Regions from separate parts of the Paenibacillus sp. Negev47 genome, predicted to be linked through region 2. Evidence: predicted binding sites of a transcription regulator. Region 2 holds the regulator's gene; each other region holds the start of a gene.

The links. The regulator NrdR, encoded in region 2, represses ribonucleotide reductase genes. The targets are predictions, from matches to a motif close to AACACNATATATNGTGTT.
Region 1: the regulator NrdR is predicted to act here: its motif matches at 1,550-1,567, upstream of AC4G47_RS20115 (adenosylcobalamin-dependent ribonucleoside-diphosphate reductase).
Region 3: the regulator NrdR is predicted to act here: its motif matches at 1,490-1,507, upstream of AC4G47_RS28400 (anaerobic ribonucleoside triphosphate reductase).

Annotation. Positions count from the first base shown of each region.
Region 1 is NZ_CM177754.1:4,507,990-4,511,249, reverse strand. It holds gene AC4G47_RS20120 (DEAD/DEAH box helicase) at 1-1,245, opposite strand, end outside; gene AC4G47_RS20115 (adenosylcobalamin-dependent ribonucleoside-diphosphate reductase) at 1,631-3,260, shown strand, end outside.
Region 2 is NZ_CM177754.1:4,644,132-4,647,391, forward strand. It holds gene AC4G47_RS20790 (MarR family winged helix-turn-helix transcriptional regulator) at 1-90, opposite strand, end outside; gene AC4G47_RS20795 (alpha/beta hydrolase) at 149-958, opposite strand; tRNA gene AC4G47_RS20800 (tRNA-Ala) at 1,165-1,237, opposite strand; gene nrdR (transcriptional regulator NrdR) at 1,424-1,891, opposite strand; gene AC4G47_RS20810 (alpha/beta-type small acid-soluble spore protein) at 2,008-2,229, shown strand; gene AC4G47_RS20815 (lytic transglycosylase domain-containing protein) at 2,311-2,874, opposite strand; gene coaE (dephospho-CoA kinase) at 2,871-3,260, opposite strand, start outside.
Region 3 is NZ_CM177754.1:6,331,443-6,334,702, forward strand. It holds gene AC4G47_RS28390 (aldo/keto reductase family protein) at 1-699, opposite strand, end outside; gene AC4G47_RS28395 (response regulator) at 830-1,147, opposite strand; gene AC4G47_RS28400 (anaerobic ribonucleoside triphosphate reductase) at 1,554-3,260, shown strand, end outside.

The DNA.
Region 1 (3,260 bases), 140 kb from region 2:
CGTAAGCCCGTTGTTGCGGAAATAGTTCAGCAGATACTCCTGCGTTGCCCGGTACTCGGTGAAGATAATTACTTTTTCATTCATGTTGCGAACCAGTTCCATCGTTTTCTCGGCTTTGGTATTCTCCTTGATCGCTTTAATATGGGCCACGAGTTCCCATATTTTGTCCCGAAGGGGAGAGTCCAGTGGAAGTTTCTTCGACAGATTAACGAGTGTTACGAATACAGCATCCCGACTGCTGCACACTTCACGTTGCAATGTGACAAGGGAGAGCATGCTGCTCAGGTTGCCGCCAGCTTCCTGGTATTGGTCCTTAACAAAGGAAGTCACGCCATCGTATAACGCCTGTTCTTCGGGCGATAGTTGCAGATTCACGTTGGAGACGTTCCGTTTGGTAAATTGAACGGGGCCTTCGCCGCGTCGATTACGGATCATGACTTTGGATAGTTCGTTCTTGAGCTGTTCCTGATTTTTCGGAACACGTTTGTCGACGACAAAGTTGGTTGCAAAATCACCCTGCCGCCCCAGTTGACCGGGCTTCAGCAAGTTGATCAGATTGAACAGCTCACTCATATCGTTCTGCACAGGTGTAGCTGTAAGCAGTAGACAATACTTTTTGCGCAATTTCAACATGAATTGATAGTTGGTTGTTTTCTTGTTTTTGAGCTTATGCGCCTCGTCAATAATGATCATGTCGTAATCGGTATTCAGCAGCATATCTTTATGCGGGTCACGTTTGGCTGTATCCATGGAAGCAACAACCACTTCATTCTGCCAGGAATAAGCTTTTTTCTGGGCAATAGCAGGGATGCCAAATTTTGAATTCAACTCTCGTACCCATTGCAACACAAGTGAGGCAGGCACGAGAATAAGCACCTTGGATACGAGACCTCGAACCATATATTCTTTCAGAATGAGACCGGCTTCAATGGTTTTGCCAAGCCCCACCTCGTCGGCGAGAATGGCTCGGCCTGACATTTCAAATAATACTCTGCGTGCAGTGTCCATCTGGTGAGGGAGTGGGGTAAGGCCTTGTAGATGCTTCAAACATTGGATCTCGTCAAAATTGGGAATCAGGTTGGTTTCTTCGGCCTGAATACCAAGTTGAAAGAGTCGGTAATCCCCCCAAGGACCTCCTTTATCCAGTCGTGATTCCAATTGATTAATCCAGCTCCGATCGAATTCCAACGGAACGGGCAGTTCGGCTACAGGTTGATTCGTGCGGTGCGGGTTTTTCCGGTTCATGGTGCTTCCTCCCCTGCCATACGTGATGACGTTCTATTCGTAGGTAATAGTATGGACGAATGAGAGGCAGTTCATAACTGTATAAGTTGAACTACAGTTTATTTACATGGACACTACGATGACAGAACAACCTTCCAATCGCTGTTATCCCCAGTTTTTTTCTGTCCCAAAAAATTCACAGATGTCGTATGCGTGCGTATGAGGGTCTGTGAAGAAGCTTGTCCTAGCAGGGGAGTCTGTAAAAAAAGGTCTGTGATAAAAGTCGCATGGAAAATCAATATATGGTGTATTATACTTGAATTATATCACTATATGTAGTATTCAATCATATTTTATTCGTATAGTGAACCATGTAGCTGTTATTCCGGGGAGGTTGAACGTGACGATGAAAACGAGCCAACGATCTTACAAATTAGAAGGACTTAGCGAAAAAATATTTCTGGACCGATACGCTTGGAAGGACGCGGACTCGAATCATGCCAAGGTCGGGGATGTTGTATTGGTATTAACGAAGGATGATCCCAAGTTCCCAACCAAGGAAGTGGGCGAAATTATAGAACGTCAGGGTCAGCTTGTACAAGTAAGGACTCGAAGTGGAGAGATCATCGAGACGAACGTAGAGAAATTGACACTCAATATAGAAAAAACACCGGAAGAGATGTGGGACCGTCTTGCCAAAGCGATGGCTTCTGTCGAATCCACAGCGGACCAGCAGGCAACGTGGGAGTCCAAGTTCCGCTCCGTGTTGGAAGACTGGAAATTAGTGCCCGGTGGCCGCATTGCTGCGGGTGCGGGTGCAAGCGATGAGCTGACTCTCTTCAATTGTTATGTCATTCCGTCTCCGCAGGATAGTCGAGGTGGCATCATGGGAACCCTGACCGAGATGACCGAAATTATGGCACGCGGGGGAGGCGTAGGTATTAATCTGTCCTCTTTACGTCCTCGACGGGCGGTGGTGAAAGGTGTTAATGGATCATCCAGCGGTTCTGTATCCTGGGGTGGCTTGTTCAGTTATACGACCGGATTGATTGAACAGGGCGGAAGTCGCAGGGGTGCACTCATGCTGATGATGAATGACTGGCATCCGGATGTGCTTGATTTTATTACCGTAAAACAAACCATGGGGCAGGTGACGAATGCCAATCTCTCTGTATGTGTGAGCAACGCATTTATGGAGGCTGTCAAGCAGGACGGAGATTGGGATCTGGTTTTCCCCGATACGAACGATCCGGACTATGATACCGAGTGGAACGGGGATATGCAGCAGTGGAGAGCCGGAGGACATTCGGTGGTACACTATCATACGCTGAAGGCGCGTGAAATCTGGCATACCATTATTGAATCAGCATGGAAGTCGGCAGAGCCCGGTGTTGTATTCATGGAGTACTATAACCAGATGTCCAATAGCTGGTACTTTAATCCGATCATTTGTACTAATCCTTGCGGGGAACAGGGCCTGCCTGGCTGGGGTGTATGTAATCTGTCAGCGATCAATCTGTCCAAATTCTACGATGAAACGAATCATGATGTGGCATGGGACGAACTGGCGGAAACCACTCGCATCTCGGCGAGGTTTTTGGACAATGTCATCGATGCAACACCTTACCATTTTGAGGAAAACAGACTGAATCAACAACGTGAACGCCGAGTTGGACTTGGCACGATGGGACTGGCAGAGCTGATGATCAAGCTGCGTATTCGATATGGCAGCCCGGAATGCCTTGAATTTCTGGATAAACTGTATGGATTCATGGCAAAAGAGGCCTATCTGGCATCGGCAGAGATTGCAGCAGAGAAGGGGGCTTTCCCGGCTTTTGAAGCTGAACCTTATTTACAGAGTGGATTCATGAAAAACATGGTTGCGACCTACCCTGAAGTGGGAGAGGCCATTCGTAAACAGGGCATTCGAAATGTCACACTCATTACACAGGCGCCGACGGGAAGTACAGGTACGATGGTGGGCACCTCGACAGGCATTGAGCCGTATTTCGCCTTCAAGTATTTCCGTCAAAGCC
Region 2 (3,260 bases):
TTGCAGCTTGTAGGAATTCGAATATGCATTGCCGTACTTAATAATCTTCTCAATCAAGGCCCGATGATCGCCCATCCAATCTAATTTCATGCGTAATCCCTTTCGCCTTCATATTCTCTCTCTTTCATTCTTTTCCAATGTACTGGAATCAGATCCGTTTTTCAATCCATGTAATCGCTTCTTCAATGACCTCATCACGACTTGGTTCGTTAAAGATCTCATGCATAAGATTGGCATAGATTTTGAGTGTTTTATCTGTTGAAGCGATATCCCCGTAAAAGTCACGAGAATCCTGTTCACTGACCAGCCCGTCATTGGCCCCATGCAGAACAAGTATGGGATCTGTAAACTGCTTGGCGTTCTCCTTCAGCCATGCTATGCCATTTCCAAAACTGTTAAATAAATCTACAGAGATCTGCTTTTCCACCAGCGGATCGTTCGCGTAAGCGGATACAACTGCTGGATCGCTACATACGCCGCTACCCAGCTCATTCGGGAAATACGTGCCTGCAGGAAGATCCATGGGCAGTTCTCCTGCAACTTTTGTATTGTAGCGAGTGAGCGCTCCGGATAGTACAATGCCTTTGACTTTGCCTGGGTATTTCGTTCCAAATGAAGAAGATGCAAAACCTCCCATACTATGCCCGATGACAAATAGAGGGGTATCCCCGCTCTCAAGCAACGCCGCTTCAACAATGACATTCACATCATCGATGATTTGGTGAAAATCCTTGTAAAACGTACGCTGCCCTTCGGATCTGGCATGACCACGATGGTCGAATCGATATACATTAAAACCGCGTTTATTTAGTTGTTCCGTCACATAATCGTAGCGACTTGCATGCTCACATAGACCATGAACAATGACCACGGCTGCCTTCGCATCACTAACTAAATTCTTACTTGAATATAGCCGAGTACCGTCAAAGCTTTCAATTGTTGTCTCGATTTTACTCATATTTATCCCACTCCTTCGTAATGTTCAAGAACATTCGAATAATATGCGTTAAAAATAATATTGTTTCTTACAGAAACAATATATCACCTATATGTTAGTTTTGTCCACGATAAAATAAAGCGTTTACACAGAATCAATCATAGGCTAGTAGTTACACAAAAATATAAAAAGAACACCATCACATAACGTGATGGCGTTCTTGAGTATGGAGCCTAGGGGGATCGAACCCCTGACCTCATCGCTGCCAGCGATGCGCTCTCCCAGCTGAGCTAAGGCCCCAGGATATGAAATGGATAACTTGTCCAGCACTGCTATGTTCCACAGGCGACTTCTATATCATATAAAATCCAGCTTTCGCTGTCAATCACTTTTTCATGATCCAAAGTGATTGGAGAAGAACAACCGATTTCACTGGCACAATACGGACTGGAACCCCAGACTGCTCTTCTCCCTTTACCCACTTCACTAATCCTCCAGATTGTCTTTGGACAACAGGGATTTCAGTTCTTTCATGAACATATTGATATCTTTGAACTGGCGATATACAGAAGCGAAGCGCACATACGCCACTTCATCAACTGGAAACAGCTGCTCCATCAATAGCTCACCAATCTGGCGACTCTCGACCTCAGCATCGGCTGTATTACGTAGAGACTTCTCTACCTCAGATACCATCATCTCCAGCGTCTCAACAGAGACCGGACGTTTCTCACAGGCACGAATAAGCCCGCGGAGAATCTTGTCCCTGCTGAACTCTTCCCGGCTGCCATCTTTCTTAATGACGATCAATGGTGTTTCCTCAATCATCTCAAACGTTGTAAATCTTCTGGCGCATTGCTCACATTCACGACGGCGACGAATCGATTTTGATTCATTGGCCGGCCTTGAATCAAGGACTTTGGTGCCCAGAAAAGCACAATAAGGACATTTCAAATCAGATCACTTCCCATGTTTTACTTTTTACCACATATTCCCTGTACTGATTTCGTAATGAAAAAAGCATTGCCGACACATAATACTTTTACCAACCCGCGAGGAGGTGAACAGCAATGGCACAAAGCAATGGTAACTCCAACAACCTGGTAGTAACTAGAGCTTCCGCAGCACTCGAGCAAATGAAATATGAAGTTGCTCAAGAACTCGGAATCAGCATCCCACAAGACGGATACCAAGGTAACATGACTTCTTACGAGAACGGTTCGATCGGTGGATACATCACGAAGCGTCTGGTAACAATTGCAGAACAGCAATTGGCAGGTCAATACCAATAATATCTGCATCGTAATACGCTACAGAGGAGCACTTGAGCGGCCGGTGAACAACCGGCCTGCTCTGTGCTTTTACTTATATTCTCAGAACGTATTATAGATCTTTACATACTGATTATAATAGTAAATGACCCTTTGTACATAGTGACGCGTCTCACCAAAAGGAATATCTTTCACCGTATCGAATGAGCCATCCCATACACCATCTCTAAGCCAACTGTTCACTTTGCCTGGACCCGCGTTATAGGCGGCGATCATCACCGCTTCGTTGCCATCGAATTGATCCGACAGATTCCGCAGATACCATGTGCCTAACTGAATATTTCGTTCAGGCTCGTGCTTCAATTCCTCCAGCGAAGTGTCGGGAATTTTGGCTTTTTCCAGTATCCAGTTGGCTGTGTCCGGCATCAGTTGCATGAGTCCAATGGCTCCTCGTTTGGATTCCTTGCTTGTCTTGAAATTGGTCTCCACCTTGATTATGGAAGCAATCAGAAACGGATCAACCTCATAGCTCTGGGATTGGGCACGAATCTCTTCCTTATAATGAATCGGATAGAACCATGCCATCCAGTTTGTATTCAGAAATAGCACCAATACAAAGGACACAAACATCAACAGCAGTACACGTTTCTTGCGCAATATTTTCATAGCAAGCCCTTACGCTGTAGATATGAGTCAATTTGCTGCTCCGTCTCTGACCATAAGCCGCTGTTATCAATGACAATGTCTGCAAGTTGCTTTTTACGCTCAATATCCATCTGTACATCCATTCGAGCCTCAGCCTGTTCTGCAGTCATTCCATCCCGACTCATCAAGCGATCTCGTTGCACAAGTCTTGGAACATATATAACCATGACTTCCTCGAAACCATCTTCCAGACCCGATTCGTACAACAGAGGAATATCAGATACCACAAGTTTATCCGGATATTGCACCGCGTATGCGGCAGCCCGTTCACGCATCTCTCTACGAATTGCCGGGTGTGTGATGGCCTCCAATGCCTTTCGTTCCTCTGGTTGTTGAAAAACAATGCT
Region 3 (3,260 bases), 1.7 Mb from region 2:
GCCCAGCTTGGCAGCACGGCTGTTCTCCGGAATATCGGAAACGGACGTATATTTTCCGGTCAATAGACCTTGAGCAAGCGGGGAGTATACGACTTGTCCGATGCCTTTGCGCTCACCCAGCGGAATAATCTCATTTTCGATATATCGGTCAAACATGTTGTACACCGGCTGATTGACCACGATATGATCCAAAAGCAGGCGGTCTGCTGTACCCAAAGCAGCTTCCATCTGAGCCGCAGTCCACTGGCTGACGCCAACATACAATACTTTGCCCTGACGTACCAGGTCATCAAGCGCACGCAGTGTTTCTTCGATCGGTGTTTCTGTATGATAACGATGGCAATAATAGATATCCACATATTCAGCGCCTAAGCGCTTCAAGCTGGCTTCACATTGCTCCATGATATGTTTACGAGACAGACCCTGGTCATTCGGACCATCCCCCATTTTTCCAAATACTTTGGTTGCAAGTACATAGGAGTCACGGGAGTAGGCTTTGAGCGTCTGCCCAAGCAGTTCTTCTGCTGCACCCCGTTCGTATACATTGGCTGTGTCAAAAAAGTTAATGCCTTCATCGAATGCAGTTTCAATTGATTTCACCGCATTTTCACGTTCCACATACCCTCCGTACGTCAGCCAGCTTCCCAAGCTGATCTCGCTTACTTTCAGTCCGCTTCCACCCAATCTGCGATAATCCAATGTACATCCTCCTCTGTTGGTTATAAAGATGAAGTTCACATTCTATTGTAACGTAACCAGCTCGGATGAAAAGAGTTTTGGTTCAGAAAATGGAAAATTAAAAAGAGAATACCTTAATTTGTCTACTCGATTAAGGCAGCGTAATACTCAATGCATTCAACAGATCAGCTTGTCTGACCGGCTTCGTCAGAACAGCATCAAAGGCTTCCGCTTCATGCAGGTCAATGTGCATGCCATAGGGAACCAGAACAATGACGGGCAGATTTTCCACGCGCTGCTTCAGCTCATGTACAAAATCAACTACTCCGCCTTCCAGAAGTCCCATATCTACAACGGCCACATCCGGCTTGAAGCCTTCCTTGATCCACTCATGCGCTACACTCGAACCTGAAGTCATACGCACATCCATCTCCCATCTGCGCATCAGAGAAGAGACACCTTGCAGAATGTCAAATCCGAATAGCTGTCACAATCTATACTTATATGATTAACACCGTAGAAATATATGAGAATCATACTCCTGCTTATTGCCCATTTGCGGTCAAAAACAGGTCTTAACGGATGGTTTAACAAACGAAAAGTTATGGGAAAACGCCTTTTCAGACTGATCAGAGTCCATCTTGGCCGACTTCGGATATTATGCTTGCAGGATAACTAGAAATTATACGCTTCCGCTCAGACTTTAGGAACCTTTATCCACAGCAATTAAAGGAAAGTCCACTTTGTCCTGTAAGGTATGTGATCATTATCACACCAAAAAAACCACATATAGTTTATAAATGGATGAGAAGAATCTACATATAGTGTTATACGGAAATTGAATGATATCCAAATCATTTTAGGAGGAACCTTACATGAACATGCTTGAGTATGCCACTCCACCGGCATCCGATCTATTATCCGACCTGGGAAGACGAATTATTGGCGCAGAAGATGCCGATACGCTGAGGGAAAATGCCAATCTGAACGGAGACTCCTTCAGCGGCAAGATGAGCAGGCTCGGTTCGGAGACCGCCAAGTGGCATGCTCTGCGTCATGTGTTGCCGGAAGAGCTTGCTCAAGCTGTGGAGAACGGGGATCTGTACGTGCACGATCTGGATCAGTATGCACTCGGAACGACCAACTGCATCTTTATCCCGTTTGACCGTCTTCTGGCTGCAGGTTTCAATACAGGTAACGGATCGGTTCGCACACCTCAGACGATCATGTCTGCCATGGCCCTGGTTGCGATCATCTTCCAGTCCCAACAGAACAGTCAATATGGCGGTGTGTCAGCCAACAAGATTGACTGGGATCTGGCTCCCTATGTACAGCGATCGTTCCGCAAACATTACCGCAAAGGACAACGTCTCTTCGGTGAAAATGTCCTGATCGGGGATGAACAGCTTCATCTGGATAGTATCGAAGCGAAGAATCAGTGCCCGCAGGCGTATGCCTTCGCCTATGAAGAGACTGAACTGGAGACAGGACAAGCTGCTGAATCGCTGATTCATAACCTGAATACGATGAGCAGTCGTGCAGGTGGTCAGATTCCGTTCACTTCACTGAACTATGGATTATGTACATCAGCGGAAGGTCGGTTGGTTTCACGCTCGTTGCTGGAAGCAACCATCCGCGGTCTGGGTAACGGGGAGACACCCGTGTTCCCTCAACATATTTTCCAGTGCAAACAGGGCATCAATCAGGCTCAAGGCGAGCCGAACTATGACTTGTTCCGTCTCGCAGTCACCTGTTCATCCCGGCGGATGTATCCCAACTTTGTCAATGTGGATGCCTCCTTCAATCTCCCCTTCTATCATCCGGAAGATCCGGATACGATCATCGCCACCATGGGATGCCGTACACGTACACTGGCTGATCGATTTGGACGTAATCGCCAGAGTGGTAAGGGTAACCTGTCCTTCAACACTATTAATCTGGTTAAGCTCGGCATCCGGTTTGGTATCTGCCAAGGCAGCAGAGCCGTTGCGGATCGGGCAGGATTCTACACCGCACTGGAATCCGTAATGTATAATGCTGCTAACGGTCTGTTACATCGCTACCGAATCCAGACCGCGCAACCTGCCAAGGCATCCGATTTCATGATGCGGGAGGGTGTATGGGAAGGTGGAGAGCAACTCGCTTCCAATGAACCTGTTGCGGATCTGCTGAAACACGGTACGTTATCCCTTGGTTTTATCGGTCTCGCTGAATGTATGACAGCTCTCTACGGGCGTCATCATGGGCAGGACACGCATGTACATCGTGAAGCGCTGAACATTATTCGGACCATGCGAGAGTTCTGTGATCGGATGAGCGAGCAGCATAACCTGAACATCACCCTGTTTGCCACGCCTGCTGAAGGTTTGTCCGGCAAGTTCACAAAGATCGACAGAGAGCGTTATGGCCTCATTCCTGGAGTTAATGATCGGGAGTATTATACGAATTCATTCCATATCCCGGTCTATCACACTCTTCCAGCTTATCGGAAGATTGAACTGGAGGCCCCGTTCCATACGTTATGCAATGCGGGTGCAATCTCCTATGTGGAGCTTGACGGGAACGTTCGAGCCAACACCGCC